3 regions of the Lacrimispora brassicae genome follow, and region 2 is predicted to be linked to each of the others. Evidence: a T-box and tRNA genes for the amino acid it is inferred to sense, from the RefSeq annotation. Region 2 holds a T-box; the other regions hold tRNA genes.
The links. The T-box of region 2 lies ahead of proS (proline--tRNA ligase). A T-box ahead of a tRNA ligase gene usually reads a tRNA of that ligase, here a tRNA-Pro.
Positions count from the first base shown of each region.

Region 1 (10,056 bases), on a different contig from region 2:
AGATCAGAAAATTTCATCCAAAGGTGGTTTGCGTGTGGAAGGAAGATAAGGCCAGGGAGCTGGCGGCATGGGTAAAAGATCTGCCGGTCCGCATTGTTTCCGGAATGGATGGACTAATTGAAGCAGCCACAGAAAGCTCTGCAGAAATCGTGGTCACTGCCATTGTTGGAATGATAGGGATACGCCCTACCATCGCGGCCATTGAAGCTGGTAAGGACATTGCCCTTGCAAACAAGGAAACTCTCGTGACTGCAGGACATATTATCATGCCCCTGGCAAAGGAACGGGGAGTGAAGATCCTTCCTGTGGACAGTGAACACAGCGCCATCTTTCAGTGCTTAAACGGAGAGGATAAAAAAGCCATCCGTAAGATTCTTTTAACGGCTTCCGGCGGCCCTTTCCGGGGGAAAACAAAAAAAGAGCTGGAATCTGTACAGGTGGAAGATGCATTAAATCATCCCAACTGGTCTATGGGCAGGAAGATTACCATTGATTCCTCTACCATGGTCAATAAGGGCCTTGAAGTGATGGAAGCCAAGTGGCTTTTCGATGTAGAAATGGATCAGATCCAGGTGGTGATCCAGCCTAAGAGCGTGATCCATTCCATGGTAGAATTTGAGGACGGAGCAGTGATGGCCCAGCTTGGAACGCCGGATATGAAGCTTCCGATCCAGTATGCGCTCTATTATCCGGAGAGGAGACTGCTTCCTGGGGAACGTTTGGATTTCTGGACCATGGGTCAAATTACTTTTGAAAAACCAGATATGGTAAATTTTCCCGGACTAAGATTGGCTTATCTTGCCGGCAGGGAAGGCGGAACGCTTCCAACAGTTTTCAATGCTGCCAATGAACGGGCAGTTGCCAAATTTTTAAATAGAGAAATTTCATATCTAACCATAACTGATATGATAGAGGGGGCTATGAACGGGCATACTGTAAAGGAGAATCCTACAGTAGAGGAAATTCTTGAAGCAGAGGCTGCAGCTTATGAATATATAGAAAGCAGGTGGTAAATTGTCCAGTGTTATCGTAGCGATTCTGGTTTTTGGACTGATCGTATTAATTCATGAATTAGGGCATTTTTTATTCGCAAAAATGAACGGGATCGCAGTGGTTGAGTTTTCAATCGGTATGGGACCAAGACTGGTCCGTTTTAAAAAGGGAGAAACCATTTATTCCATTAAGGCACTGCCCTTAGGCGGTTCCTGTATGATGCTGGGAGAAGATGAGGAAGATCCTGATGAGAGGGCATTCCAGAATAAATCAATTCCTGCCCGGATGTCGGTGATTGCGGCCGGTCCTATATTTAATTTTATTTTAGCCTTTTTCCTGGCTGTGATCCTTGTGGGGATGAATGGATATGATACTACTTATATAAAGGAAGTAACAGAAAAATCCCCTGCCTATGAGGCAGGAATCCGTCCCGGAGATAAGCTTCTTAAGATCAATGGGGAGAGTGTATCCATGTACCGGGATTACATCCTTTATAAGCTTTTAAGACCTGAGGAAAAGATGGATCTGGTGGAATTTTCCAGGACCGATCCGTCTACCGGCACCGCTAAAATCCAGTCTGCAACTGTTACGCCCCAGTATTCAGCAGAAAGCGGAAAGTATTTAATCGGTATTACCATTGCACCTGAGAATAAGAAGGCGGCTTCATTTGGAGAACTGGTAAAATACGGATACATGGAAATGGAATATGATGTGAAACTGACAGTAAAAAGTCTTGGCATGCTCTTTACAGGAAAGGCAAGCGTCAATGATTTAAGCGGTCCCGTAGGCATTGTGGTCATGATTGATGATTCTGTTAAGGCAGGACTTTCGGTCAGCATTGCTGCGGCCCTTATGAATGTGATCAGCATGTGTATCCTGCTCAGTGCAAACCTGGGCGTTATGAATCTTCTTCCTATTCCGGCCCTTGACGGAGGGCGGCTTTTGTTTCTGATCATTGAAGCTATCAGAGGCAAGCGCATGGACCCGGAAAAGGAAGGCCTGGTCAATATGATCAGCATGGCAGCTCTTATGGCTCTCATGATTTTTGTAGTGTTTAACGATATCAGCAGGTTTACGTAAGCAAGCCATAGTTACACAGGCAGCGGGCCAAACCAACTTGCCTGCATGTTTACCTGGCCGCTGCCGTGATAACCGGATGGAACTGGCGAAGCTGGTTGCTTCCGGTTTGAGGCATGCACAGGATTTCCAGTGTGGGAAAGGCGTAAGCAGAATGGAGGAACCCATGAGCAGAGAAGGAACAAGAGTAATCCGTATTGGAGACCGGGTGATCGGCGGAGGAAATCCGGTCCTGATCCAGTCCATGTGCAATACAAAAACACAGGATGTGGAAGCAACCGTTAGCCAGATCAAAGCTCTGACAGAGGCGGGCTGCGATATCATCCGGGTTGCGGTGCCGGACATGGATGCGGCGGCGGCCTTAAAACAGATAAAAAAGCAGATTTCCATTCCCCTGGTAGCTGACATTCACTTCGACTACCGGCTGGCTATGGCTTCTATAGAATCCGGAGCGGATAAAATCCGGATCAATCCCGGGAATATCGGATCAGCCGACCGGGTCCGGGCAGTGGTGGAAAAGGCCAGGGAATATGATATTCCCATCCGGGTAGGTGTAAACAGCGGTTCCCTTGAGAAAAATCTGATTGAAAAGTACGGTGGAGTGACTGCAGAAGGAATTGTGGAAAGTGCTCTACATAAGGTTCGCATGATCGAAGAACTGGGATATGAAAATCTTGTCATCAGCATTAAATCCTCTGATGTGCTCATGTGCGTCAAAGCCCATGAGCTGATCGCCGGACAGTCAGATTATCCTCTTCATGTGGGAATAACCGAAGCCGGCACTTATGTTTCCGGAACGGTGAAATCCTCTGTAGGCCTGGGAATCATTCTTTACCAGGGAATCGGGGATACCATCCGTGTTTCCCTGACAGGAGATCCGGTAGAGGAAGTAAAGGCCGCAAAGCTGATTTTAAAGGCACTGGGTTTGAGAAAAGGCGGTGTTGAAGTGGTATCCTGCCCGACCTGCGGAAGGACCAGGATCGATCTGATCTCTCTGGCAAATCAGGTGGAGGAAATGGTTTCAGGCTTTGACCATCTGGATATTAAAGTGGCTGTCATGGGCTGCGTGGTAAACGGGCCGGGAGAAGCCAGGGAAGCGGATCTGGGTATTGCGGGAGGAATCGGAGAAGGCCTTTTAATGAAAAAAGGAGAGATCATCCGCAAGGTGCCGGAAGCTGAACTTCTCAATGCCCTGAAGGAAGAACTTATGAAAATGCAATAGGTGATAGAATGGCAAAAAAATTTTTGGAAGTATTTCCAAGCTTACATATCACAGATGAATTACGGGAGCTTTTAAATCTGGTGGAAGTGGAAAAGGTCACTTTAGGCAGAGATAGAAGCTCTATTCGTGTTTACCTGATGAGTCCAAGATTAATACATAAAAAGAATATTTACGGTTTAGAAAAGGGGATCAAGGACCAGCTTTTTCCTTCCAAACGGCTTACCATAAAGATTATAGAGCGGTTCCGCTTATCGGGCCAGTATACCCCTCAGAAGCTGTTAAAGGCCTATCGGGAAAGCCTTTTAGCGGAGCTTAAGAATTACAGTATTATTGAGTACAACATGTTACGCAAAGCGGAGTTCCTGTTTCCGGAGCCGGACCTTCTTAAGATGACGGTGGAAGATACCATTGTTACCCATGAAAAGGCCGGGGATTTAAAGCGGGTCCTGGAAAAGATTTTTCATGAACGCTGCGGCATGCCGGTGGAGATCCAGTACGAATATGTGGCTCCCAAGGAAAATGAGCTGGCAAAGCAAAAGGAGCTTCAGATGCAGCGGGAGGTGGAGGAGATCGTAAGCCGGACCTCTCTGGCAGTTAAAAAGGAAGAAGACCGGAATGAGTATGGTTCGGGAAACAGCCAGGGAAATGCCGGACCTTCCTTGATGGATGGATCTTCCGTAGATGCCTTGGCTGCAGGATATATGGCTTCTGCCCCGGTTGACCAGGCTCCCGTGCCTTCACTGCGCATGGGCGGGAAAAAGGAAGCACCAAAGGCAGGAGATTCCGGTGGCGGGAAAAAGGAGTGGAGGGATTTTAAAAAGGGCGGTAATTCTTACGGGCGCCGCTCGGATAATCCTGACGTTTTATACGGCCGTGACTTTGACGGGGAAACCATTGAGATTGAAAAAATCGACGGTGAAATCGGTGAAGTGGTCATTCGCGGCAAGATTTTAACTGTGGACAGCAGAGAACTGAGAAGCCAGAAGACCATCATGATCTTTGATGTGACGGATTTTACAGATACGATCACTGTGAAGATGTTTGCCAGGGAAGAGCAGATTGAGGATTTAAAGGCAGCCGTGGTACAGGGAACCTTTATACGTATTAAGGGAGTTACCACCATCGATAAATTCGACGGAGAACTGACCCTTGGGTCAGTGGTGGGAATTAAGAAATCTGAGGATTTTATGGGAAAGCGGGTGGACAACAGCCTTGAAAAGCGGGTGGAGCTTCACTGCCATACGAAAATGAGCGATATGGACGGGGTTTCTGAGGTCAAGGATATTGTGAAACGGGCAAAACGGTGGGGGATGCCTGCCATTGCCATAACAGATCACGGCTGTGTCCAGGCATTCCCTGATGCCAATCATGCCCTGGACAAGGGAGATACCTTTAAGCTGATTTATGGAGTAGAAGGGTATCTGGTGGATGATTTGAAGCAGTTGGTGGAAAATTCCAAGAACCAGGGTTTTTCGGATTCCTATGTGGTGTTTGATATTGAGACAACCGGCTTTAGTTCTTCCAGGAACCGGATCATTGAGATCGGAGCGGTAAGGGTGACAAATGGGGTTACTACTGATAAATTCAGCACCTTTGTGAATCCGGATGTCCCCATCCCCTTTGAGATCGAGCAGCTTACAGGCATCAATGACAACATGGTTCTTCCTTATCCCAAAATCAATGAAATCCTGCCGCAGTTTCTGGAATTTTGCGGGGATTCTGTTCTGGTAGCCCATAATGCCTCCTTTGACGTAAGCTTTATCGCCCATAATGCGGGGAAGCTTAATCTGGCCTTTGAGCCCACCGTGATTGATACGGTGGCTCTTGCAAGGCTTCTCCTTCCCAAACTTAACCGCTATAAGCTGGATACGGTTGCAAAGGCGCTGAACATTTCCCTGAAAAACCATCACAGAGCGGTAGACGATGCAGGATGTACGGCTGAGATGTTCGTGGCATTTGTGAAAATGCTCCGGGAACGGGGAGTGGAGACTCTTGACGAGCTGAACGGGTTAAGCACCATGTCTGCTGATATGATCAAAAAGCTTCCCACCCATCATGTGATCATTCTGGCTGCCAACGACGTGGGAAGGGTGAACCTTTATCGTCTGATTTCTTGTTCCCACATTGATTTTTATGCAAGAAGGCCCAGAATTCCCAAAAGCGTGCTGAACCAGAACCGGGAAGGGCTGATCGTAGGCTCTGCCTGTGAGGCGGGAGAACTTTACCAGGCCCTCCTTCGTGGCGTTTCCGATGCAGAGGTTGCAAAGCTGGTGAACTTTTATGACTATCTGGAAATACAGCCCTTGGGAAACAATGGGTTCATGCTCAGGGATGAGAAAAGTACAGTAAAGTCGGAACAGGATTTGATCGACATCAACAAAAGGATCGTGACCCTTGGAGAGCAGTTTGGAAAGCCGGTCTGCGCTACTTGTGACGTTCATTTTCTGGATCCTGAGGATGAGGTTTACCGAAGGATCATTATGACAGGCCAGGGCTTTAAGGATTCTGATGATCAGGCGCCCTTGTATTTACGGACCACTGAGGAGATGTTAAAGGAATTTGAGTACCTGGGGCCAAATAAGGCGGAAGAAGTGGTAATAAAAAACACAAGAAAAATTGCTGACATGTGTGAAAAGATCTCTCCTGTACGTCCGGATAAGTGCGCGCCGGTCATTGAAAATTCCGATGAGGATTTAAGGCAGATCTGTTATGACAAGGCCCATGCCATCTATGGGGAGAACCTTCCGACCATTGTTACGGAGCGGCTGGAAAGAGAGCTTCATTCCATCATATCCAACGGATTCGCGGTTATGTATATTATTGCCCAGAAGCTGGTTTGGAAATCCAATGAGGATGGGTATCTGGTAGGCTCCAGAGGCTCTGTCGGATCTTCCTTTGTGGCCTATTTGTCAGGTATTACGGAAGTAAACTCTTTAAGTCCTCATTATTATTGTGCTGCCTGTCATTATTATGATTTTGATTCGGAAGAAGTAAAACAGTTTTCCGGTATGGCAGGCTGCGATATGCCGGATAAGGTTTGTCCGGTGTGCGGACGCCCCCTGGCAAAGGACGGATTTGATATTCCCTTTGAAACCTTCCTGGGCTTTAAGGGAGACAAGGAGCCGGATATTGACTTAAACTTCTCCGGTGAATACCAAAGTAAGGCCCATGACTATACGGAGGTCATCTTTGGCAAAGGCCAGACCTTCCGTGCGGGAACCATTGGTACCCTGGCAGATAAAACCGCATTCGGCTACGTGAAAAATTATTATGAAGAACACGGTGTGAGAAAACGCAATTGTGAGATCAGCAGGATCGTACAGGGCTGTGTGGGGGTCAGGAGAACCACCGGGCAGCATCCGGGAGGAATTATCGTACTTCCCCATGGAGAGGAGATCTATTCCTTTACTCCGGTCCAGCGGCCTGCCAACGATATGACCACCATGACAGTAACGACCCATTTTGACTACCATTCCATTGACCACAACTTATTAAAGCTTGATATTCTGGGGCACGACGATCCTACCATGATCCGTATGCTTCAGGATTTGATCGGATTTGACCCGGTAAAGGATATTCCCTTAGACAGCAAGGAAGTCATGTCCCTGTTCCAGGATACCTCGGCCCTGGGGATCAAGCCGGAGGATATCGGAGGATGCAAGCTTGGAGCTTTGGGCGTTCCGGAGTTTGGTACGGATTTTGCCATGCAGATGTTGATTGACACGCAGCCTAAGTATTTCTCTGACCTGGTGCGCATTGCCGGTCTTGCCCATGGTACGGATGTGTGGCTTGGAAATGCCCAGACCCTGATCCAGGAAAAGACAGCCACCATTCAGACGGCGATCTGTACCCGTGACGATATTATGATTTATTTGATATCAATGGGAATCGAAGAAGGCCTTTCTTTTTCCATTATGGAGAGCGTCCGAAAGGGAAAAGGGTTAAAGGAGGAATGGGAGGAAGAGATGACCGCCCACGGAGTTCCGGATTGGTATATCTGGTCCTGTAAAAAAATCAAGTACATGTTCCCTAAGGCCCACGCTGCTGCCTATGTTATGATGGCCTGGCGAATTGCTTATTGCAAGGTGTTTTATCCTTTGGCTTATTACGCCTCCTTTTTCAGCATCAGGGCCAACGGCTTCAGCTATGAGCTGATGTGCCAGGGGCCGGATAAGCTGGAACATTATCTGGCTGACTATAAGAAACGGATGGATACTCTATCCAAAAAGGAGCAGGACACCTTAAGAGATATGAGAATCGTACAGGAGATGTACGCCAGAGGATATGAATTTATGCCCGTTGACATTTACCGGGCAAAGGCAAGGCATTTCCAGATCATTGACGGCAAGCTGATGCCATCCTTAAGCAGCATTGACGGACTGGGAGAAAAGGCGGCGGATGCCGTTGTGGATGCGGTAAAGGACGGATCCTTCCTGTCCAGGGAAGATTTCAGAAACAGGACAAAGGTCAGTAAGACCGTTTGTGATCTGATGGGGGACTTGGGCCTTCTTTTTGAACTTCCGGAATCCAATCAGTTGTCCCTGTTTGACCTGGGCTGATGAGGGAAAAATAAAAACCTCTGATGCCCGGGATTTTCCGGACAGAATAATTACAGAATTTTATAGTAATTTTTCCAGAATTTTAAAATAATAAAAAAATTTTGAAAATAAGGTTGACATACGCTGGAATTTATATTATACTACCTAACGTAATCGAGGCGTGGCTCAGTTTGGTAGAGCGCTGCGTTCGGGACGCAGAGGTCGCAAGTTCGAATCTTGTCGCCTCGATTCTGCATCAAAGATATTTGGTCATGGCCTATTGGTCAAGCGGTCAAGACGCCGCCCTCTCACGGCGGAAACCCGAGTTCGATTCTCGGATAGGTCATAATAAAAACCTTCAGGTGCAACCTGAAGGTTTTTGCGTTAAATGAAACAATTTAAAAATGGGCTCTGATATTTTTTGATTGATGGTATACAACCATTGGGAACACATAGGTTTGTCATAAATATAGAATATAAGAGGAACCTGTTATGAACAAAATTGCTGTTGTATTTCAGTCAAAATATGGGGCCACCAGAAACTATGCGCAGTGGATCGCAAAGGAATTACCCTGTGATCTGCTGGAAGGGAAACACATAAAAGCAGTTGGTGATTTTTACCTGCGGACTGGCTGACCCTTCCAATGCAATTATTAGGGAACAAATTCAAAAGAGCCTGGATAAGGTGCTTTCTCCGGACATGAGGGATAAGATCAAAGTGTTTCATTTTCGCGGAGCCATGGATTATTCCAAACTCAGCCTGATGCACCGTGCAATGATGGCTATGGTCTGTAAAATGCTGGCAAAAAAAGCTGAAAATACTTTGACAGATGAAGAGAAAGAGATGCTTGCCAATTACGGAAAAACCGTTGATTTTACAAATAGGGAAACAACATTGCCGCTGATAAATTATATACGGGGTTTATAAGTATTGCGGGGCAAAAGTGGATTACATTTCACTTGATGAGATAAAGGATAAAGTGGATTTTTTAACAGATTTTAGCCGAGAATTTCCCCGTCCTCTTAGGCGGTGGGCTGAATCGGTTTTTGTAGTAAGGTGTGGTTACGTATTTTGTAACCATATGGCAACAACCCACAAGAATGGCTTGCAAAAGAAAAAGATTAGATATATAATATAATCAGTCGAACGAAAGGAAAATAGCTTATTATAATGGAATTAGATAGCAATGCACATTCAGTATTTTTGCTGCATTATCATTTGGTGCTTGTGGTGAAATACCGAAGAAAAGTCTTTGACAACACGGTTTCCCATAGGGCAAGGACTATTTTTGAGTATATCGCCCCAAAATATCATATAACATTGATGGAATGGAATCACGACAAAGACCATGTACATATATTGTTTCGTGCACATCCAAAAACAGAAGTGAGCAAATTTATTAATGCATACAAAAGTGCAAGCAGTAGGCTGCTTAAGAAAGAATTCCCGCAAATTAAGCAAAAATTATGGAAAGATTATTTCTGGAGTCAGAGTTTTTGCTTAATAACGGCAGGAGGCGCACCACTTTCAGTAATAAAGCAATATATTGAATCGCAGGGGGAAAAGTAATGAACAAGGCTTATGTCTTCAGGCTTTATCCAAATAAAGAACAGAGAACCTTGTTGACTAAGACATTTGGCTGTACAAGGTTTATTTGGAATATGATACTGTCGGATAAGAAAGATTATTACGAAAGGACGGGCAAAACCCTAAAGACAACGCCCGCAAAGTACAAGAAAGAATTCCCTTGGCTTAAGGAAGTGGACAGTCTGGCACTTGCTAACGAACAGCTGTCTTTAGAGAAATCCTACAAGAATTTCTGGAATGGAAAAGGCAAGGTGGGATTCCCTAAATTCAAGAGTAAGCACAAAGACAAGAATTCTTATACAACTAATTATGTAAATGGAAACATAAGAATCGACCAAGGCAAAATCAAGCTGCCAAAGCTTGGAACCGTAAGCATAAAGCAGCACAGGGAAATCCCAAAGAGCTATCAACTAAAATCTTGTACAATAACACAAGATCCAGATGGAAAATACTACATTTCCATCTTATTTGCGTATGAGGAAAAGCTGGAGCAGCAAAAAGTAAAAGATATCGTAGGTTTAGACTTTTCCATGAAAGAATTGTACGTTGATAGTAACGGAGGGATTCCAGAATATCCAAGATATTATCGCAAAGCACAGGAAAAACTTGCCAGGGAGCAGAGGAAGCTGTCTAAATGC
Region 1 covers NZ_BRYH01000048.1:42,969-53,024, reverse strand. The annotation lists gene ACYVD3_RS21305 (1-deoxy-D-xylulose-5-phosphate reductoisomerase) at 1-1,013, shown strand, start outside; gene rseP (RIP metalloprotease RseP) at 1,015-2,073, shown strand; gene ispG (flavodoxin-dependent (E)-4-hydroxy-3-methylbut-2-enyl-diphosphate synthase) at 2,225-3,292, shown strand; gene ACYVD3_RS21290 (PolC-type DNA polymerase III) at 3,301-7,851, shown strand; tRNA gene ACYVD3_RS21285 (tRNA-Pro) at 8,006-8,079, shown strand; tRNA gene ACYVD3_RS21280 (tRNA-Glu) at 8,105-8,176, shown strand; gene ACYVD3_RS21275 (hypothetical protein) at 8,323-8,466, shown strand; gene ACYVD3_RS21270 (flavodoxin domain-containing protein) at 8,441-8,758, shown strand; gene tnpA (IS200/IS605 family transposase) at 9,002-9,400, shown strand; gene ACYVD3_RS21260 (RNA-guided endonuclease InsQ/TnpB family protein) at 9,400-10,056, shown strand, end outside.
Region 1: it has a tRNA-Pro gene. The T-box ahead of proS (proline--tRNA ligase) is inferred to sense a tRNA for this amino acid. The anticodon was not compared.

Region 2 (10,056 bases):
GTAACTCTGGGAGGCGTGGGACTGAATAAGGGAAAACGCCATCCAACCCTTGGCAACAATGTGACCGTAGGAACAGGGGCCAAGATCTTAGGGTCCTTTGAGGTGGGGGATAATTGTACCATAGCGGCAAATGCCGTGCTTTTAAAGACTTTGGAGAGCAATGTAACAGCGGTAGGGATTCCCGCCCGCCCGGTTAAGATCGACGGCGTATCCCTTCCAAAGAAAGAAGATAATCTGGTGACAATGGAGCACTACTGTAAGATGGAAGAGCGGGTCAGGGAAATGGAAGAAACGCTTTTGAAGCTGCAGGAAGAGCTTTCGTCATACAGGGAAAAGGAAATACCGGCACAGACCGAGGCTTCTCCCGAAGAAAGACTTAAAGAAGAAAAAACCGAAGAATAGAAGCGTCTGAACCCCCTGTTTTTCCGGAAGTAAGGGAATGAGAACAAAAAAAGTATAATGAAACATGCACCTGCATAAACTTTCTTAAAGGAATAAAGAAGGTAAGGCAGGTGCTTTTTTATGTTGGAGCTGGTGAAGAAAAACATACATATGAATCGCTGGAAAGGATATGCTACGTCTCAAATTACTCTTGACGATGACTTCATCGTCCCGGACAGTATGGATGACGTGGATCAGATCATTTTAAGTTCCGGCGAAATTACCATTGATTCCGTAAAAAACCAGGCAGAGCGTGTGGCGGTCCGGGGCAAGCTGGACTTTATGATCCTCTACCGGGGGGCGGAAGGAGGGCTTCAGACCCTTTCAGGAAGCATTAACTTTGAGGAACCCATCAATGTGCCTGGACTGGAGGAAAAGGATTACGTCCAGTTGGCATGGGAGCTTGAGGATTTAAACGCGGGAATTATTAATTCCAGGAAGCTGAGTGTAAAGGCTATCGTAACACTTACGGTGAAGGTAGAGACCTCCTGCGATATAAATGCTGCCGTGGATGTGGACACGGGAAGCGCATCCTCTGATGTGCCCATGGTGGAAACCCTTCGCCGCAATCTTGATGTGGTTTCCATTGCGCTCCGCCACAAGGATACGTTCCGGATCAAGGATACCATTACCCTGTCTGGAAACAAGCCAAACATCGACCATATTCTGTGGACTGAAATGAAACTGAGAAGCGTATCCACTAGGCCCATGGATGGAAAAATGATGCTTGACGGGGAGCTGCTGGTCTTTGTTATTTACCAGGGAGAAGGGGAAGGCGCGCCGATCCAGTGGATCGAGGAAAGCATTCCATTTTCAGGGGAGCTGGATGTTCCCGATATGACTGAGGATATGGTCCCTGTGGTCGTGGTCCATCTGATCCATAAGGATATAGAAGCAAAGCCGGATTCTGACGGCGAAATGCGGGAAATGGATGCGGATGCGGTTCTTGAACTGGATATGAAGCTTTACAGGGAAGAGAATATGGAACTGCTCAATGATTTATATTCCACTAACCGGGAACTGACCCTGCAGACAGGAGAAGCCTGTTTTGATAAGATTCTGACGAAGAATATGAGCAAGTGCAAGATCGTGGAAAAGATCAGTCTGGACCAGGCGGACCGGATCCTTCAGATATGTCACAGTGAAGGAATTGTCAAAGTTGATGACACGGAGGTCAAGGAGGACGGACTTCATGTGGAAGGTGTTTTGGAGGTACGGATCCTTTATATGACCTCTGACGATACCCAGCCCATCCAGTCAACTGTGGAGGATATCCCCTTCCATTTCCTGATTGAGGCCCCGGGGATCAATGCAGACACCATCTGCCAGTTAAATCCCGGTTTAGAGCAGCTAAGCGCCGTTATGATGGGCGGAGGAACCATTGAAGTGAAATCGACCATTTCCCTTGACTTACTGGCGCTGCAGCCGGTTTGCCAGCAGATCATCACAAGTGCGTCGGAAGCTCCCATGGATTTAAACAATTTACAGAAGCTTCCGGGAATCGTAGGATACATCGTACAGCCTGGAGATTCCCTTTGGAAAATTGCCAAAAAATTCCATACCACCATTGATACCATCATAGCGACCAATGGTATGACGGATAAATCCGTAAAATCGGGAGACCGTCTGATACTTGTTAAAGAATTGTCTTAAATTAGTATGCCAGGCAGAAGGATTCCTTTTGCCTGGCATAATTTGTGCGGACAATGAACTGGGAAAAATCCCCAAAGCATGTTTTTCTTAGTTTTTAAATTGTATGATTTTTTAAAAAACGGGTAAGATAAAGATTGCTATTCACATATCAGCTTGCCCTGTTATATAATATACTATAGCTGAGCTATAGCTTCAACCATCGATGGCGCCAAAACGCATCCAGCTGGTGCTTAAGATAGATGACAGGTTATCCTGGACGGTAGTGACGTGATTGCAAGGCGTTATTACCGTTTACATATCCTTAATTTCCTATACCGGAGAATGAAGAACATGAATTATACTTATATTTTAAAATGCGCGGATGATACTCTGTACTGCGGATGGACAAACCATTTGGAAAAGCGCTTAACAGCCCACAACCAGGGAAAAGGAGCAAAATACACAAAGGCCCGCAGACCGGTGGCATTAGCCTACTGGGAAGAGTTTTCCACAAAGGAAGAGGCCATGCGCCGTGAAGCTGCCATTAAAAAGCTTTCCAGGAAAGATAAGCTAAAGCTCATGGGAGAGGTTGTATGAGAAAAACCGTCAGTCCGCGAGTGTGCGGACTGACGGTTTTTACCGTTCTATGCAACAAAATGGTACATCAAAATATAATGGCACAGGCTTCCTCCCATGACGAAAAGATGGAAAATCTCATGGGAGCCGAAATTTTTGTGTTTGGAGTTAAAGAGAGGAAGCTTCAGGGCGTAGATGATGCCTCCCAGGGTGTAGATGATTCCTCCGGCCAGCAGCCAGAGAAAGCCGGCAAAAGAGAGGGCATTCATGATCTTTGTAAATGCCAGGATACATACCCAGCCCATGGCAATGTAAAGACTGGACGAAAACCATTTGGGGCACATGATAAAGCAGGCCTTTATGAGAATCCCTGAGACGGCGATTCCCCACACAAGAGCCATCAGGCCCCAGCCGGTCTTATCTCCCAGAACGATCAGGCAAACCGGCGTGTAGGTTCCTGCGATCAGGATAAAGATCATCATATGATCTATTTTTTTTAACAGACGGTTGATTTTCGGCGAGATATCAAGAGTATGGTAAATTGTGCTGGCCGCGTAAAGAAAGACCATGCTGCTGATGAAGATTGTTAAGGCGGCCAGGTGAAGCTTTCCGTCGGAAGACGCCTTAATAAGCAGCGGGATTGCGGCAATGAGCGCCAGTAACATGGCGATGAAATGAGTGATGGCGCTGCCCGGATCTTTGATTTTAATTTCCATGAAAACCCTCCTTGTAGAAAATGAAAACTTATAACGTAGTAATAAATACTATGTATCATATTTTTATATACTATACACTTTAAATGGGGAAAATGCAACTGTTTTTTCAAATATAAAGTGAAAAGAGGTTTGCTATAATGGGAACAATAAAATATAATGAATAGATAATGTAAAATGAAAAAAAGAAAGGTATGACCACCCGATGAATCAGACGATAAAAGAACTTATGGAAAGAAAATCCGTCCGGGTATATGAAGACCGGGCCATTGAACCGGAGAAAAAGGCGGCTATTATAGAAGCAGCCTTACAGGCTCCCACTGCCGGGAACATGACCCTGTATTCCATTATTGACGTGACGGACCAGAAGCAGAAGGAGACCTTGTCAGTGACCTGCGACAACCAGCCATTTATTGCAAAAGCACCCTTAGTACTGGTTTTTGTGGCGGATTATCAAAGGTGGTACGAACTGTTCTGCCATTATGAGGAAGAAGTCCGAAAGCCCGGCCTTGGAGATCTTATGCTGGCCTGTGATGATGCTCTGATAGCCGCTCAGAATGCGGTTGTGGCGGCAGAATCCCTGGGCATAGGATCTTGTTACATTGGGGACATTATAGAGCAGTATGAGACACACAGGGATTTGTTCGGCCTTCCTAAGTATGCGGTCCCGGCAGCAATGGTGGTTTTTGGATATCCCACAAAGCAGCAGGCGGAGAGGAAAAAGCCGGAACGGCTCAGATCCGGAGCTGTGGTGTTTGAAAATGCCTACCGCCGTTTAAATCCTGAGGAGTTTTCTCAGGAGCTTAAAAATGTTCAGGGAAGGGAAGAGGATTTTGAACGCTGGGTAAAGGCATTTTGCAAGCGCAAATGGAATTCTGATTTTAGCGCTGAAATGAGCCGGTCCGTGGAGGCTATGATAGAGGCATGGAAGAAAGAGGAGTAAAGGGCAGGAATGGAGCTTAACATATTATACGAAGATGAAGAGATACTGGTGGTGGAAAAGCCGGTGGGAATGGAATCCCAATCGGCAAGATCCTTTGAGCCGGATATGGTCAGCGAGGTAAAGAAACATATCAACAGTTTATCCCCAAAGCCAGGGGAACCATATGTGGGAGTTATCCACAGGCTGGATAAGCCGGTGGGAGGCATCATGGTGTACGCAAAAACGAAAAGCGCCGCAGATTCTTTAAGCAGGCAGGTTTCCCAGCATCAAATGGAGAAAATCTATTACGCGGTGGTTTGTGGAAAACCTGTGGAGAACTTTGGACCCTACGTGGATTATTTGTGGAAAGACGGAAAAAACAATTGTTCTATAATTGTGGATAAGGGGATAAAAGGTGCAAAACTGGCAGAGCTTTCTTACCAGGTTGTGGATGAACGGAGCATAGAGAATGAAAAATACAGCCTGGCTAAGATCACTCTGGAAACCGGCCGTCATCATCAGATCCGAGTGCAGATGGCGGGCCACGGAACACCTCTTTGGGGAGACAGGAAGTATAATCCTCGTTTTCAGAAGGGAGCTGACAGCGGAAATGTGGCCTTGTTTGCTTACAGCCTGTCATTTTCCCATCCGGTCACTAAGAAACGGATGTCTTTTTCCGTAAAACCAAAGGGAGAGATCTTTGAGATGTTCTCATTGCCGGAAATGGCATAAAGAAGGAATTTTTTGCTAAACGAATTACGCATATTTTTATTCCAGGCGGCTCATAATAGAGATTGTACAAAAGAAGTACAAATCAGAAACAGGTGAGTCCATGGTGAAACCGAGCAGGAAACTGAAGAAAACATTATTAATATTGGGAGTTACAGGGGCAGTGTATTTAAGTTTTCGTTATCTGCTGCCTCTTGTGATTCCCTTTTTGATTGCGTATGTATTTGCTCTCTCCCTTCGGCCAAGTGCCCTTTGGATCGAGAGAAAGACCCGCTTCATGGTAAAAGGGAGGGTGATTTCCGTTCCCCTGGCAGTCATCGGAGGAATCGAAATCATTCTTTTTATGATTGTCTTTGGAATTATCTTTTATGTGGGGGGAAGAAAGTTATTCATGGAAGCCAGGCTTCTGCTTCAGAACCTGCCGTCTATTCTGGAAGGCATGGACCGGTGGATTATGGATAACTGTTCCTTTGCGGAGGGGTTTTTAAAGCTGCCTGACGGGTATATGGTAGAGGTGGTAAGAGATATTATTTCAGGGGGCCAGGCTGCCATAAAAAGCAGGATCATGCCGTTTCTCATGGTGAATTCCATGACCATCATGAAATGGATCGTCCAGGCAACTGTGATCATCATCATATTGCTTATTGCCACGGTTCTGTCCCTTCAGGAGATGGATGACATTCGGGAAAGGCGGGACAATTCCATTTTCTGCTTTGAATATGCCATGCTGGGGAGACGGCTTACGACAGTGGGAAGCGCCTGGTTAAAAACCCAGGGGGCTATCATGCTGTTTACCATGGTGGTGTGTTGGGCAGGGCTGTTCATCCTGGGAAATCCATATTTTATCTTATTCGGGATCGGGATCGGACTTCTGGATGCACTTCCGATCTTTGGCACCGGTACGGTATTCATTCCCTGGGCCCTTTTCTCCATGATCGATAAAAACTGGAAGTACGGGTTCGGACTGATCATCATTTACATTATCTGTTATTTTTTAAGAGAGATCATGGAAGCCAAGATTATGGGAGGACAGGTGGGACTTACCCCTTTGGAAACCCTTGCTTCCATGTACGTGGGCCTTCAGCTCTTCGGGCTTTTAGGATTTATTCTTGGTCCCATCGGCTTATTGATCGTAGAGGATATTGTAGAGGTGTATGAGGTCTCGTGCTGTCACGATGAAAAGAATGTAGCGGATCCGGAGGAATGATCAGATATTTGTTACAGTTTTGCATGGTCAAACCGTAACAAATACTTTCCCGGACAAGGCGGAACCCACTTGACAAACATTTGCAAATAACGTAAAATCAACCATACAATCTTTTTTATAGTGAAGAATCAAGACGTTGAAGAGGATCAGTAAGTGATGATGTATTCCAGAGAGAAGGCCGTACGCTGGAAGGCCTTTATACCCCTCATGACCCAACCTCCCTCGGAGTCCCGCAGCAAACTGCGGCGCAGTTCCTGCGTTATAGGATAGGAAAAGTGAGTCATGGAATTTCCCATGGCTAAATTGGGTGGCACCGCCGAGCTGTTCGGTCCCTTTTAAGGGAACGAATGGCTCTTTTTTGTTTTATGAAAGTGCCGCTCTGCAAGGATCCCCTGTGTCTTAAAACATGGGAGAGAAAAAGAATGCCATTATGTCCCAAAAGCTTGGGCGGAAAATAGGAGAGGTGAATTTGTTATGGCAAAGGACAAGAAATTAGTAGAGGCGATCACATCCATGGATGTGGATTTTGCCCAGTGGTACACCGATGTTGTAAAAAAGGCGGAATTAATTGATTATTCCAGCGTGAAAGGCTGCATGGCCATTAAGCCGACAGGGTATGCCATCTGGGAAAATATCCAGAGTGAGCTTGACAGAAGGTTTAAGGAAGTAGGGGTGGAAAATGTTTATATGCCCATGTTTATTCCAGAGAGTCTCCTTCAAAAGGAGAAGGACCATGTAGAGGGATTTGCTCCTGAGGTGGCCTGGGTGACCCATGGAGGTTTGGAGCCGCTGCAGGAAAGGCTCTGCGTCAGACCTACCTCTGAAACCCTGTTCTGTGATTTTTATTCCAGAGATATCCAGTCCTACCGGGACTTACCTAAGCTTTACAACCAGTGGTGTTCCGTGGTGCGCTGGGAAAAGACTACCAGACCGTTTTTACGTTCCAGAGAGTTTTTATGGCAGGAAGGCCACACAGCCCATGCCACGGCGGAAGGCGCGGAAGAACGGACAGAGCAGATGCTTCATTTATATGCAGACTTTTGTGAAGAGGTCCTTGCAATGCCTGTTGTCCGCGGCCAGAAGACCGATAAGGAGAAATTTGCAGGAGCAGAGGCAACCTATACCATCGAGGCTTTGATGCATGACGGCAAGGCACTTCAGTCGGGAACCAGCCATAACTTTGGAAGCGGATTTGCAAAGGCTTTTGATATTCAGTATTCCGATAAGGAAAATAAACTTCAGTATGTTCACCAGACTTCCTGGGGAATGACCACCAGGCTCATTGGTGCCATTATCATGGTCCATGGCGATGACAGCGGCCTTGTGCTTCCTCCAAGAATCGCTCCCACCCAGGTGGTCATCGTTCCGGTCCAGCAGCAGAAGGAGGGCGTTCTTAATAAGGCCTATGAATTAAAGCAGGTTCTTTCTAATTATAAGGTAAAGGTTGACGATTCCGATAAGAGCCCTGGCTGGAAGTTCAGTGAATCAGAGATGCGCGGCATTCCGGTCCGTGTAGAGATCGGGCCCAGAGATATTTCAGAAAACCAGGCGGTTTTGGTACGCCGTGACACCCATGAGAAGATCACCGTGTCCTTAGATGAGTTAAACGCCAAGGTAGGCGAGCTTTTGGAAGTCATTCAGAAAGATATGCTGGAACGGGCCAGAGCACACCGGGATGCCCACACCTATGAGGCGACGGACATGGATGCCTTTGTTAAGACCGTAGAGGAAAAGCCGGGTTTTGTAAAGGCTATGTGGTGCGGTTCCCAGGAATGCGAGGATAAGATCAAGGAGATTACAGGGGCAACATCCCGCTGTATGCCCTTTAAGCAGGAAAACCTGGCCGATACCTGCGTATGCTGTGGAAAGCCTGCAGTAAAAATGGTTTACTGGGGCAGGGCATATTAATACCGGCACATAGGAAAACCAGGAGGTAAAAAAGTGATAAAGATTCAGGTTCCGGAAGCGGCGAGGGGGATCATCGAACAACTGAATACCAACGGCTTTGAAGCTTACGTTGTGGGAGGCTGTGTGAGAGACAGCCTCCTGGGCCGGATGCCGGAAGACTGGGATATCACCACCTCAGCAAAGCCGGAACAAGTTAAGGAAATCTTTAAAAGAACGGTGGATACGGGGATCCAGCACGGCACAGTTACCGTACTGATTGAACATGAAGGATATGAGGTGACCACCTACCGCATAGACGGAGAGTATGAGGATGGACGTCATCCCAAATCCGTGGAATTTACGGGAAGCCTGCTTGAGGATTTAAAGCGCCGGGATTTTACTATCAATGCCATGGCTTACAGCGACCGGGAAGGGCTGGTAGATGCCTTTGACGGGGTGAAGGATTTAGAGAGCCGGACCATCCGCTGCGTGGGAAATGCTGTGGACCGGTTTACGGAGGATGCCTTAAGGATCTTAAGGGCAATCCGTTTTTCCGCCCAACTGGACTTTGCCCTGGAAGGGGAGACAAGGGCGGCGATTTCCGTTATCGCCCCCAATATGGCAAAGGTCAGTAAGGAACGGATACAGGTGGAGCTTACAAAACTCCTCCTTTCCAGTCACCCGGGGAGGGTAAAGGGTGTGTATGAAAATGGGATCGCCCCTTATATTTCCCGGTATTTTGAAGCTGCGGGAAGGCGGCTTCTGGAAGCAGAAAAAATTGGAGACCTTCCCCCTAAAAAACACATGCGCTGGTCTGGCTTTTTAAGACAGGAGGAACCTCAGGATGCAGTCTGTATCCTTAAGGAGCTTAAGCTGGACAATGATACGATTCATCAGACAAAAAACCTGGTCAGTTTGTGGAGAACAGAGCTCCCGGCCCATAAGCCGGCCATCCGGCAGGTCATGAGCGACCTTTCCCCAGAGTTTTTTCAAGATCTTCTGTGCTTTCAGAAGGTATTCTGCTCAGAACCTTATAAGAGCCGGGTAACACTTGTGGAGCAATATTCAGAGGAAATCTTAAGGGCCGGGGATTGTATCCGCTTAAAGGACATGGCCGTCACCGGCAGGGAACTGATGGATGCAGGCATGAAGCCCGGTCCTGAAATGGGGGCGGTGTTAAACCGTCTGTTCCAGATGGTCCTTAACCAGCCGGAATGCAATAATAAGGAATATCTGATGAAATCAGCAGAACATTTATTAGAGGAACAGGCCTAAGGCACGTATAACTTTCTGCCGTATTTTGCATATTTTTTTCCACCTCTTCATACCCTAGAAGTAGCTGATGAGCTAAGAGTTGGAGGGGTGGTTGTGAACGAGAAATACACAGAGGTGCTTTCGCAGTATGAGCTTGAAATTCTGGATGTGAAACGCGGCCGGGGCGCCTGGCTGTGTGAAACGAACCAGGGGCTTAAACTGCTTCGGGAATATAAAGGAACCTTAAAGCGCCTGGAATTTGAGGATCAGGTATTTTCACAGATGAAAGAAACCTGTCATTTAAACGTAGACCGTTACGTCAGGAATAAAGATGGTGAACTCCTCTCCAGTGCCGAGGATGGAACCCGGTGGATTGTAAAAGACTGGTATGCGGACCGGGAATGTAATTTGAAGGATAGCAAAGAGGTATTATGTGCCATCGAACAAATTGCTTCTTTACATAAAGTGCTGCGGAGGATCGAGTTTAAAGAGGAATGGAATCTGGGATCCATTTTGGTACAGCAGCCGGCTGAGGAAATGGAACGCCACAACAGGGAACTGGTGCGCGCCCGCACGTTTATCCGGAATAAAAGGAAAAAATCCGAGTTCGAACTGTGCGTCATGGGGAATTATGACATATTTTTCGAACAGGCCATGGAAGCCTGTAAAGGGATGGCAGGCTTTTATGAAAACAG
Region 2 covers NZ_BRYH01000013.1:15,532-25,587, forward strand. The annotation lists gene cysE (serine O-acetyltransferase) at 1-402, shown strand, start outside; gene ACYVD3_RS08305 (DUF3794 and LysM peptidoglycan-binding domain-containing protein) at 523-2,094, shown strand; gene ACYVD3_RS08310 (GIY-YIG nuclease family protein) at 2,425-2,670, shown strand; gene trhA (PAQR family membrane homeostasis protein TrhA) at 2,718-3,365, opposite strand; gene ACYVD3_RS08320 (nitroreductase family protein) at 3,568-4,305, shown strand; gene ACYVD3_RS08325 (RluA family pseudouridine synthase) at 4,315-5,016, shown strand; gene ACYVD3_RS08330 (AI-2E family transporter) at 5,117-6,220, shown strand; T-box leader at 6,348-6,557, shown strand; gene proS (proline--tRNA ligase) at 6,695-8,128, shown strand; gene ACYVD3_RS08340 (CCA tRNA nucleotidyltransferase) at 8,165-9,382, shown strand; gene ACYVD3_RS08345 (spore coat protein CotS) at 9,476-10,056, shown strand, end outside.

Region 3 (10,056 bases), on a different contig from region 2:
ACGGCATGCGTCTGTGCGCATATTTCAAATAGCTGTATTGGCCATTGGGCTGATCAAATAAAATGTGTAATCTTGAAAGGAGATTCATTTATGAAAACAAAATCAATTGCAATTTTACTGGGTCTTGCCATGACCGCATCCCTGACTGGCTGCGGAGGGACTGACTCCCCAAAGAATACTACCGCAGCTCCAAGCTCCCAGGCGGAAAGCAGTGCTGCGTCTGAAAGCACGGCACCAAAGGAGGTCACGGTAAAGCATGAGCTGGGTGAGACAACACTGGCAACGGAACCTGAGCGCATTGTGGTATTTGACTATGGCACCCTGGACGCACTGGATTATGCAGGGATTGACGTAGTGGGACTTGGCAAAGGCGGCAATCTGGCTGATCATTTAAGCAAATTTTCCGGGGAGGAATACAAGGTGGCAGGTTCCCTCCACGAACCTGACTTTGAAGTCGTGAACGAACTGAAGCCTGATTTGATCCTGATCAGCGCCAGGGCAGCAAAGTCCTATGAGGAGCTTTCCAAAATTGCGCCCACCGTATATATGACAATGCCGACCAACAATTATTTTGATAGTTTTCAGGCAAATCTGAATATCCTTTCTCAGATTTTTCCCTCCAAAGCCGATGTGTTTTCCAAGGCCATAGCTGAAATTGAGGTAAAAGTCAAAGAGGTTCATGAAAAAGTAACGGCTGAAAAATGGAATGCACTGGTAATCATGGCAAATGACAGCGAACTCAGCGTCTTCGGTCAAGGATCCCGTTTTTCCATTGTTTATGATGACTTTGGCTTCCAGGTAGCTGACCAGCAGGTTGACGACTCCACCCATGGCCAGACAGCCACGTTTGAATATCTGGCTGAAAAGAATCCGGATTATCTGTTTGTCATAGACCGTGGGGCAGCCACCGGCGCTGCCGAAGCCACCGGAGCAAAGAAGCTGTTGGATAACGAACTGATGAACGGCACAAAAGCGGCGGAAAATGATCGTATCGTTTATCTGGATTCTACCAACTGGTATGTTGTTTCCGGAGGCATTACGGCTACTAAGGCAATGGTTGATGAAGTGGCCGCCTCTCTGAAGTAAGTTTGTGAAAATCCGGTCAAAGCCGATATTCTGCATCACGTTGATAATAAAGCAGTGATGATGGTCTATTTCCATCAAAGTATGGATGTGCATCAAAATGCAGCCGTAAATACCAGGCCGCATACAGGCAATAACCTAATAAATGATGTTGCCATTGTTCTGCATGTAGCCTAGTACGTGTTCAATAATCACAAGAAATGCATCGCGAGAGAGAAATAAACGGATTCAGGGAAAAGCAAAAACACTGGAAATCTTCATATCAGCAGTTACGGAAAAAACCTCGTTTACAAATACGGGGTTTTTTCCGTGCACTCATATTAGAAGGACTTCCGGTGTTTTCTGTATTTCATTAAAAATAGAGGCAGCAGGACGCAGACCTGGGGAATTGACCGATAAAGCTTGTTGCTTATGCAGCTATTTGCTGTTTGTGCTGAATTTCAGCCTTCCTTTCCGTTTTTAAGCTGTAAAATCAGGGGATTTTATATCACGATCTCCAGTATAACTCTCAGACTGCCTGTCCCCCCATGAGTTTACACATCTTGTCTATCTGTCCCATATACTATAATGTAATATGGTAAGAAGGGAGTAAAGATAAATGAGTACTTTTAAATGTAAATGCAGATGTATTAAGAAGTGCGGCCGGGAACGTGACTGTGGCTGTGATCGCGACCGTGATTGTGACCGCGATTGTGACCGTGGTTGTGACCGTGGTTGTGACCATGATTATGACAATGATTGTGGATGTGATCATGACGATGACAACGAGTGGTTGAAACAAAAAATTAAAGAAGCCTACTGGAAAGGTTTTAGAGAAGGCTGTAAAAAATGCAGTCGCAAAGACAATGATTATGACGATTGCGATTGTGATAGATAGTCAGATAGTTAATATTAAAAGGCGGGCTTCCGGTATTAGGGGCCCGCTTTCTAAAGAACTATTTCCTTCAGAGGATCCATTCCCATGCCAGTTAGAGGGTGAAGCATTATCGCATTACAAACCGCCAGAAACTTCATATGAAGACTTCCCCTGGTGTATGGGATAGATAAGGTCCAGATATACAAGAAGAGGGTGACGCAGGCGCAGGATATGGAAAGGGCACTAACACCTACATCGTACGGGGTAATTTCCCTGTCTATGGTAAAAGTACCGCAGAACTGATTAATATAGGGGCTATATTGCGCGGCATTATAAACCAGAAGATTTACCGACTCTGCAAGATCATAACGGCGGTTCTCCCATGGATAGAGCCGGGTGACGGAATCATATGTTATACCTCAGATGATGTTATAGAAACATACTGCCTGAAACGCACCATAAAAGGAATTCATGCCATGATGGATATATTTGAGGCCCAAGGGACAAGGGAGAGGAAGGAGAGCTTTGGAACTTAGAGTCAGATCATACAGCTCGAAGGAAAAACAGCGATCATAAAGAAAAACAGCGATCATAAAGAAACCCGAGGAAGTAGTATCTGCCCGGATGACGGACTTGAAAGAATACACGGAAGCCACTAAATATGATCTGTTAAATCTGGTTACTCAAGACGAAAGCAGTTATGTGGCCCATACAGATCCCCCAGCAGGGACCCCGCTAACAAATAAGGCTATTGGCAGGTATTAGTTCATGGAACCAGTAAAGCTACGGCTGGAAGCGTAAGTACGGTAAAGCCGGAAGAAGTAACAACGGAGGTAAGTGCTGATGGTACAGTGAGCGTAAAAACAGCTACTTAGTAAATATCGGCATGGTTAAGGTCAGTGAAGGAATAACGGTGGGAACCGGAGGTGCCATTGACGTGAAAGCGGCTTTCACATGGGCCGCAGAGCTGGCTAATATTATAGCCGGAGAGGCAATTGCACAGGTTTTGGGTAAAGTATCAAAATTCATTGCTGTTACCACGGGATTGGATCAGAATGCTTTATTTAAAAATATGGTGACTAATATCAATGCAAACGATCGGAACAAGATCCCCACAGCGGCATTTATACATACTCTAACGGAGCGCATTGGCATGGGTACGGAGCTGACAGCAGTCGCCAATTTGACTGGGCACTTAATACACTAAATAGCAATTTATATGAATAGGTGGCGAATTTGATTTCCCTCTTTTCACTATGGGATCTATTTTTTACTTACTTTTTTACCTTGCTACTAGTAACGTACCAACCCATAATAACGACTTGGGATAACGAGTTTCTTCGATTCTTTATTAGCAAATTCCTTATGATGTACTAGCCGGTATAAAATTAACAGATGTGTACAATCAGACATATTCTATGGGTATAAAGAATTAAAGTTCTTTATAATGTTTCCACATATAAGCAAACAATTATAGAGGGGAAATTCATATGAGTAATTATATAGAGTCCAATGATAATCATTGTTCTAGTTGTCGTTGTTGTAGCTCAACAGGACCAACTGGGCCTAGGGGTTGTCAAGGACCTAGAGGCTGCCCAGGAGCTACTGGACCAACCGGGCCTAGAGGTTGCCCAGGGCCAACTGGGCCTAGGGGTTGTCCAGGGCCAACTGGGCCTACTGGCGCAACAGGACCTACTGGCGCAACAGGACCTACTGGCGCAACAGGACCTACCGGCGCAACAGGACCTACTGGCGCAACAGGACCTATTGGCGCAACAGGACCTATTGGCGCAACAGGACCTATTGGTGCAACAGGGCCTATTGGCGCAACAGGACCTATCGGCGCAACAGGACCTATTGGTGCAACAGGACCTATTGGTGCAACAGGGCCTATTGGTGCAACAGGACCTACAGGACCTATAGGCCTCACCGGCCCCATCGGCCCCACCGGAGATACCGGGCCGACCGGACCTACTGGCGCAACAGGACCTACAGGACCTATAGGCCTCACCGGATCCACTGGGCCAACCGGACCTTCTGGTGCAACAGGCCCAACGGGTCCAACAGGAGCAACCGGTCTAAGCAATCTGCTCAACTTAGTTGATGGAGAGACCAATGGATCGGTGAAGGGAATCCACACAGGTGGCGGATGCGATGGCACAGCGGGTTCCGCTCTGGGGACTGATGCTGTCGCCTTAAACACAAACACAGTTGCCAGTGGGGATTCTTCGCTTGCTATCGGGATAGGAACCATTGCCAGCGGTACTGCTGCATTTTCTCAAGGAGAGTGTACTGTAGCCAGCGGAGCGAATGCTGTGGCGGAAGGCTACAATACGATAGCATCAGGAGACGATTCTCATGGGGAAGGTAGAGAAAGCACAGCGGGAGGTGAAGGCTCTCATGCCGAAGGCATCTTAACTGAGGCCTCCGAGTTTGCCTCTCATGCGGAGGGGAGTGAAACATTGGCGTCAGGCCTCGTCTCTCATGCCGAGGGAAGTGAAACATTGGCGTCAGGCGATGGCTCTCATGCCGAGGGAAGTCTTACTACCGCTTCCGGGACTGTATCCCATGCCGAGGGATTCTCTACAACTGCCGCAGGAGACAACTCGCACGCAGAGGGCAGCGAAACCACGGCAGAAGGCGACGGCTCTCATGCAGAAGGCTGCTCGACTACCGCTTCTGGGACTTGCTCGCACGCGGAAGGCGCCCAAAGTACGGCGGAAGGCGATGTCTCCCATGGGGAAGGTTTCTTAACTACAGCTTCCGGTGTTGTCTCCCATGCCGAGGGAAACCGCACAACAGCCAGCGAATTCGCTGCCCATGCCGAGGGAAGCAGCACAATAGCTAGCGGAATTTCTTCGCATGCCGGGGGAGATGAAACGATCGCACAAGGTCTAGCACAGATGGCAATCGGTAGAGACAACATCGCATCGGGGAATCCATTTAGCTCTGGTCCTACGGACAACGCCTTTATCATCGGAAACGGTACGACTGCGACCAGAAGCAACGCATTCCGCGTGCAGTTTAACGGTGATGTCCACAGCGCTTCCGGCATCTATGTCAGTGGTGCAGACTATGCGGAAATGTTTGAATGGCAGGACGGCAACCCCCAAAATGAGGACCGCAGGGGTTATTTTGTCACGCTTGATGGTAAATATATCTGCAAGGCGACCGCAGCAGATCAATATATCCTGGGGATAGTCTCTTCCACGCCGTCTATATTGGGGGATTCCCAAAGCATGGCCTGGCAGGGGATGTATTTGAAGGACGAATGGGGCAAAGTCATCTACGAATGGGTCAATGAGCAGAGAGAGTTCACAGTCATCGACCCTGCAACTCACGAAAAGCAGGCACAAACCAAGACTGTACGAGTACAGCGACCAAAGCTGAATCCCGCTTACAACCCAAGTCTGGTCTACACGCCTCGTACAGAGCGCAGCGAATGGGCTGCGATCGGCATGATGGGCAAGCTGCGTGTCCGTGACGACGGCACCTGTAAGACTAACGGATCCTGTAGGCCAAATACCGAGGGAATCGCCACTGCCAGCTCGCAAGGCTACCGTGTATTGGAACGGTTGGATTCCAACAAAGTGCTTATTTTACTTGACGGACCCAAAGCAAAATAACAGCAGCTTCCTTTTAAAATGTTCAACAGTTATTAAACCCCGAAGCGATGATATTACCGCTTCGGGGTTTGCAAAAAGTCAAGGGTATTTCTGCCGCACCTGTAAAGACCAGTCAAAAACAGCTTGTACAAAGCACTCTATCAAGCATAACAGACTGGAATCGGCTATACTCTATGCGGTTCAACAACAGGTATATATGGCCGTTCATTACTCTAATACAATTGCCTTTATCAATAAAGCTCTTTTAATTAAAAGCCAATCTGCAAAATTGCAAAGTATTTTAGAGCAGAAAGAAAAAGAGCTTGCTAAAATTACACGGTATAAGCAAGCCAATGCCATTAAGTTAAGCGATGGGGAAAATTATAGCAATGATTTAAGGCGAGCTTCCGGGCCGCCTCTGATGTTGTCAATGCAATGACTAGAATTTGACAACCGTGTATGGATTTTGATAAAAACAGCAATTAACTTAATTACAATTCAACTTTTCTCCATAAAACAAAAGAGGTTCCCCCTCTGACCATAAATTAACCGGGGAAACCTCAAACGCCATCAAAAGGCGGTAAGATTATTAATCCTTATATACTATTGAATAATAAAGAATTATTTGTTTATTACCACAAGGGCATGTACAGCCTAAAAAAACTGTATTCTCTTGGTTGAAACAAAAACCCAAAAGGCGTCCGAAAAGGTTGACTAAGAACAAGAAAAAATTTAATTCTCTCTCTAACTCGCTTGAGCTGCAATAAGTGAAAACTTGAGCATACCATAGTTTACATGGCCCTCTAGAATTGTCACTATATCTAGGGATGTCCCAATCAATTTTAAAATTTCTTCTGAGTATTTCCCTTTTTTCGTCATCTGATTTTCCTTCTATAGATTTTAATACTTCTTCTTTCAATTCTTCTAATACTTTTCCCTGTGTTTTCATAACAATATTGCGCCCCTTAAATATTTACTTACAATATAATAATATTCAATATAATTCTTTTTGACACAAGCCCTGGTCCATAGACTTTGTATTGCAGGGATAGTGTAGGGGCTGCGAGGGGGTCAAGGGTTGTCTAACGGCGTATCGGCTTCGCCTTACCTCTTATAATACCGTTCGGATCATCGTGTTTTTTTGTATTCCGTTTTTTCTTTTTAGTTCTCTCCTGGCGTCATGAAAAATCTGCACACATTATTATTGGCAGCACAGTTTTCAATATCAGCTTTATAGTGAGGTCATTTATTTATATTTTACACAAGGCTGCATTTTCCTGTCATTTGACATCACCTTCACTTTTAAGAAGATTATAAAAACGTATGTTCGCAAAGCCAAAAGGGATTTTTTTGGAATTAAAAGTATAAAAAGAGGGCATCCTGCATCCCGGGTACAAAATGCATTTTATCTGTTTTTATGTGCAATATTTCGTGTGATATCGTGTTGTATTTATAAGTATATATGTGCCTTATTAAGCCAATCATAGCAAAATCAAATATACAAAAAACCCTAGCATTTACAAGGATTTCTTGTATTGCCAGGGGTTAATAAAAATGGAGACAACAGGACTCGAACCTGCGACCCTCTACACGTCAAGCAGATGCTCTCCCAACTGAGCTATGTCTCCATAAAGGCATTGTAACTGAAAACCTAAAAAAAGGCAAGAAGAATTTTTCCATAAATTTGAAGCCTTTACAACAGCCAATCTCTGCTGTCACACCTGCTTTGAAGTCCTGAAAAGAACTTAGAAATATGGACCCCATCCATGAGTGCATGATTCACCAGAACCGATACAGGGATCTTTAAGCATCCTTCTGAGGCATAATACTTTCCCCAGGTAATACGGGGATTGCTGTCCGCAGGCATTGGGACCGGTTGAATGATGGAAGTATAGCTCACCCAGGGAATGCTGGAAAAGAAAAAGCGCTGATCCTCATCATCCCCGTCTTCAAGGCTCTGGCTTTGCCTGGCCATTTCCTGCTGCTGCTTTGAATCCTTTAGAAAGTCATCAAAGGGCAGCCGGTCATCTGCGGTACAATAACAATAGCTTTCATTTTCCAGTGCCAGAGTATAGGAAGAAATGCAATGGTCATATTCTATGATCCCGTTTCCTTTAAGACGGCGGCGGAATTCCGGGATGGAGTTAGCTGTCTGAGCTGTCGCGTAAAGGAAGGTCAGATAAAAGGGCAGCTCCTTTTCTTTGAGACAGTTCATGAAGTATGTAATGTCCAGATTTACGGTCATACCTACATATGGGTAAGCGAGATTGCGAAAAAGGTCAAACTGCTTCTTCCGTGGATAATGTTCCATGTCAAGATCATGACAACTCATAAAACACACCTCCTGAACTAATTTAAATCAATTATGCGTAAGGCCCCAGGGAGAGGTCTCAGACAAGCTGCGCAATTGAAATACAAAAAAATACCGGAAGCCTTACAATTATAAGGAAAACCGGTATCTTTAGCTATTTGTCAATCGGAGTAACAGGATTTGAACCTGCGACCTCTCGGCCCCCAGCCGAGCGCGCTACCAAGCTACGCCATACTCCGTTTCCTTGACACATATGGTATTATAGCAGAAAGTTTCGGATTGGTAAAGTATATTTCTTGAAAAATTTTCAAATTTAAGATATTATGGTAAAGAAAGATTATTTTAGAAAGAAAAACAGGTGAATATAGATGAAACCGATCGTAAGCTTTGATGTAGACATGACATTGCTGGACCATAAGGACTGGGCCATACCTGCCAGTGCTTTAGAAACTATTGAAAAGCTGAGAGAAAATTATACAATCGTTCTGGCAACGGGCAGAGATATGGATTCCGTTTTCAGCACCGGGATCCGGGATTTGGTAAGACCGGACGCGATCATACATCTCAATGGGACAAAGGTGACTGTGGGGGATACTGTGATTTATGAACATACCTTTGACAAGGTGCTGCTGGGAAAGATTCTTGCTTATGCAGAGAAAACTCCGTACAGCGTGGGCACCACCGTGGGGGACCGGGATTATTATGTTCACCCGGAGGTAGTAAAATGCCATGATACAAATCTTTGGGGAGAATGCGGAAGAAGATTTGAGGATCCAGGAAGGCTTGTGGAGCTGGAAGTGCGGACTATGGCTTATATTGGAGATGAAGCTGGCGCAAAGGCCATGGAAGAGGAATTTCCGGAGATCCATGTACATATGTTTGCTGATAGGCGGGGAGCAGATGTAGTGGAACGGAAGGCCTCAAAAGCCATGGGTCTGGTAAGGCTCTGTGACTATTTCAGGGTCCCCCTTACAGAGACTGTAGCTTTTGGCGACAGCATGAATGATTACGACATTATAAAGATTGCAGGCAGGGGAATTGCCATGGGCAATGCCATGGCTGAGCTGAAAAAGGCGGCTGATTATGTTACGGATCCCATTGATCAGGAAGGAATTAAAAACGCCTGCCTGCATTTTGGAATGATCCGGCAGGAGGCGTAAGTGGCAGAACATTATGACATTATTGTGATCGGCGGCGGGCCGGGAGGATATACGGCGGCTTTAAAAGCAGCCGGTCTGGGGCTTAAGACCGCCATTGTGGAGAAGGAGAAGCTGGGAGGAACCTGCATCAACAAGGGCTGCATTCCCACAAAGGCCCTGCTCCATGCCTCCAGTATTTTTGAGGCTCTTCAAAACAGCGATGAGTTTGGGGTATCCACGGATTTTATTTCTTTTGATTTTAAAAAGATGCAGAATTATAAAAAACGTTCCGTAAGGGCGTATCGTAAGGAAATAGAAGAGCTTGTTAAGGCAGCCGGAGTATCCGTGATCGGGGGGACGGCAACCATACGCCGGGGGCGTACCGTGGAGGTGAACAGCCCGGAAGGCAAGGATTATTATGAAGCAGATCATATCATCATTGCTGCCGGAGCCAGGCCGGTAATACCAAAGATCTCGGGAGTGGACCTTCCAGGGGTATTGACCAGCGACCGGCTGCTGGCTTCTGATACGTGGAATTACGACCGGCTTACCATTATTGGCGGCGGAGTGATCGGGGTGGAATTTGCCACCATTTTCAGCGCTCTCTGTTCCCATGTGACCATACTGGAAAGTGAAGCCCATTTATTGGGGCCAATGGATTCTGAGGTTTCCCAGGCTCTGGAAGAGGAGCTTAAAAGAAAAGGAATTGGGATACACTGCAGGGCAAAGGTTAAGGAAATTCGGGAAGAATCCAATCAGGGACTGGTATGTATTTTTGAAGTGAATGGAGAGGAACAGACCATCCGCTCAGGACAGGTCCTTATGGCAGCGGGGCGTGCTCCCTGCCTGGAGGGGCTTATGGGGCAGGACATAGATCTTGAGATGGAGAATGGTCATTTAAAGGTGGATTCGGAATTCAGGACCAGTGAACCGGGGATTTACGCCATTGGCGACGTGGCGGCTCATACCAAGCTGGCCCATGTGGCGGCGGCACAGGGAACCTATGTGGTAGAAAAGATCGGGGGAGTTGGGCATACCATCCGGCTTTCCGTGGTGCCAAAC
Region 3 covers NZ_BRYH01000059.1:18,343-28,398, forward strand. The annotation lists gene ACYVD3_RS26015 (iron ABC transporter ATP-binding protein) at 1-32, shown strand, start outside; gene ACYVD3_RS26020 (siderophore ABC transporter substrate-binding protein) at 91-1,086, shown strand; gene ACYVD3_RS26025 (hypothetical protein) at 2,260-2,475, shown strand; gene ACYVD3_RS26030 (hypothetical protein) at 2,826-3,146, shown strand; gene ACYVD3_RS26035 (peptidase G2 autoproteolytic cleavage domain-containing protein) at 4,255-5,565, shown strand; gene ACYVD3_RS26040 (hypothetical protein) at 5,543-5,983, shown strand; gene ACYVD3_RS26045 (hypothetical protein) at 6,134-6,493, opposite strand; tRNA gene ACYVD3_RS26050 (tRNA-Val) at 7,100-7,172, opposite strand; gene ACYVD3_RS26055 (CatA-like O-acetyltransferase) at 7,238-7,876, opposite strand; tRNA gene ACYVD3_RS26060 (tRNA-Pro) at 8,021-8,094, opposite strand; gene ACYVD3_RS26065 (HAD-IIB family hydrolase) at 8,224-9,015, shown strand; gene lpdA (dihydrolipoyl dehydrogenase) at 9,016-10,056, shown strand, end outside.
Region 3: it has a tRNA-Pro gene. The T-box ahead of proS (proline--tRNA ligase) is inferred to sense a tRNA for this amino acid. The anticodon was not compared.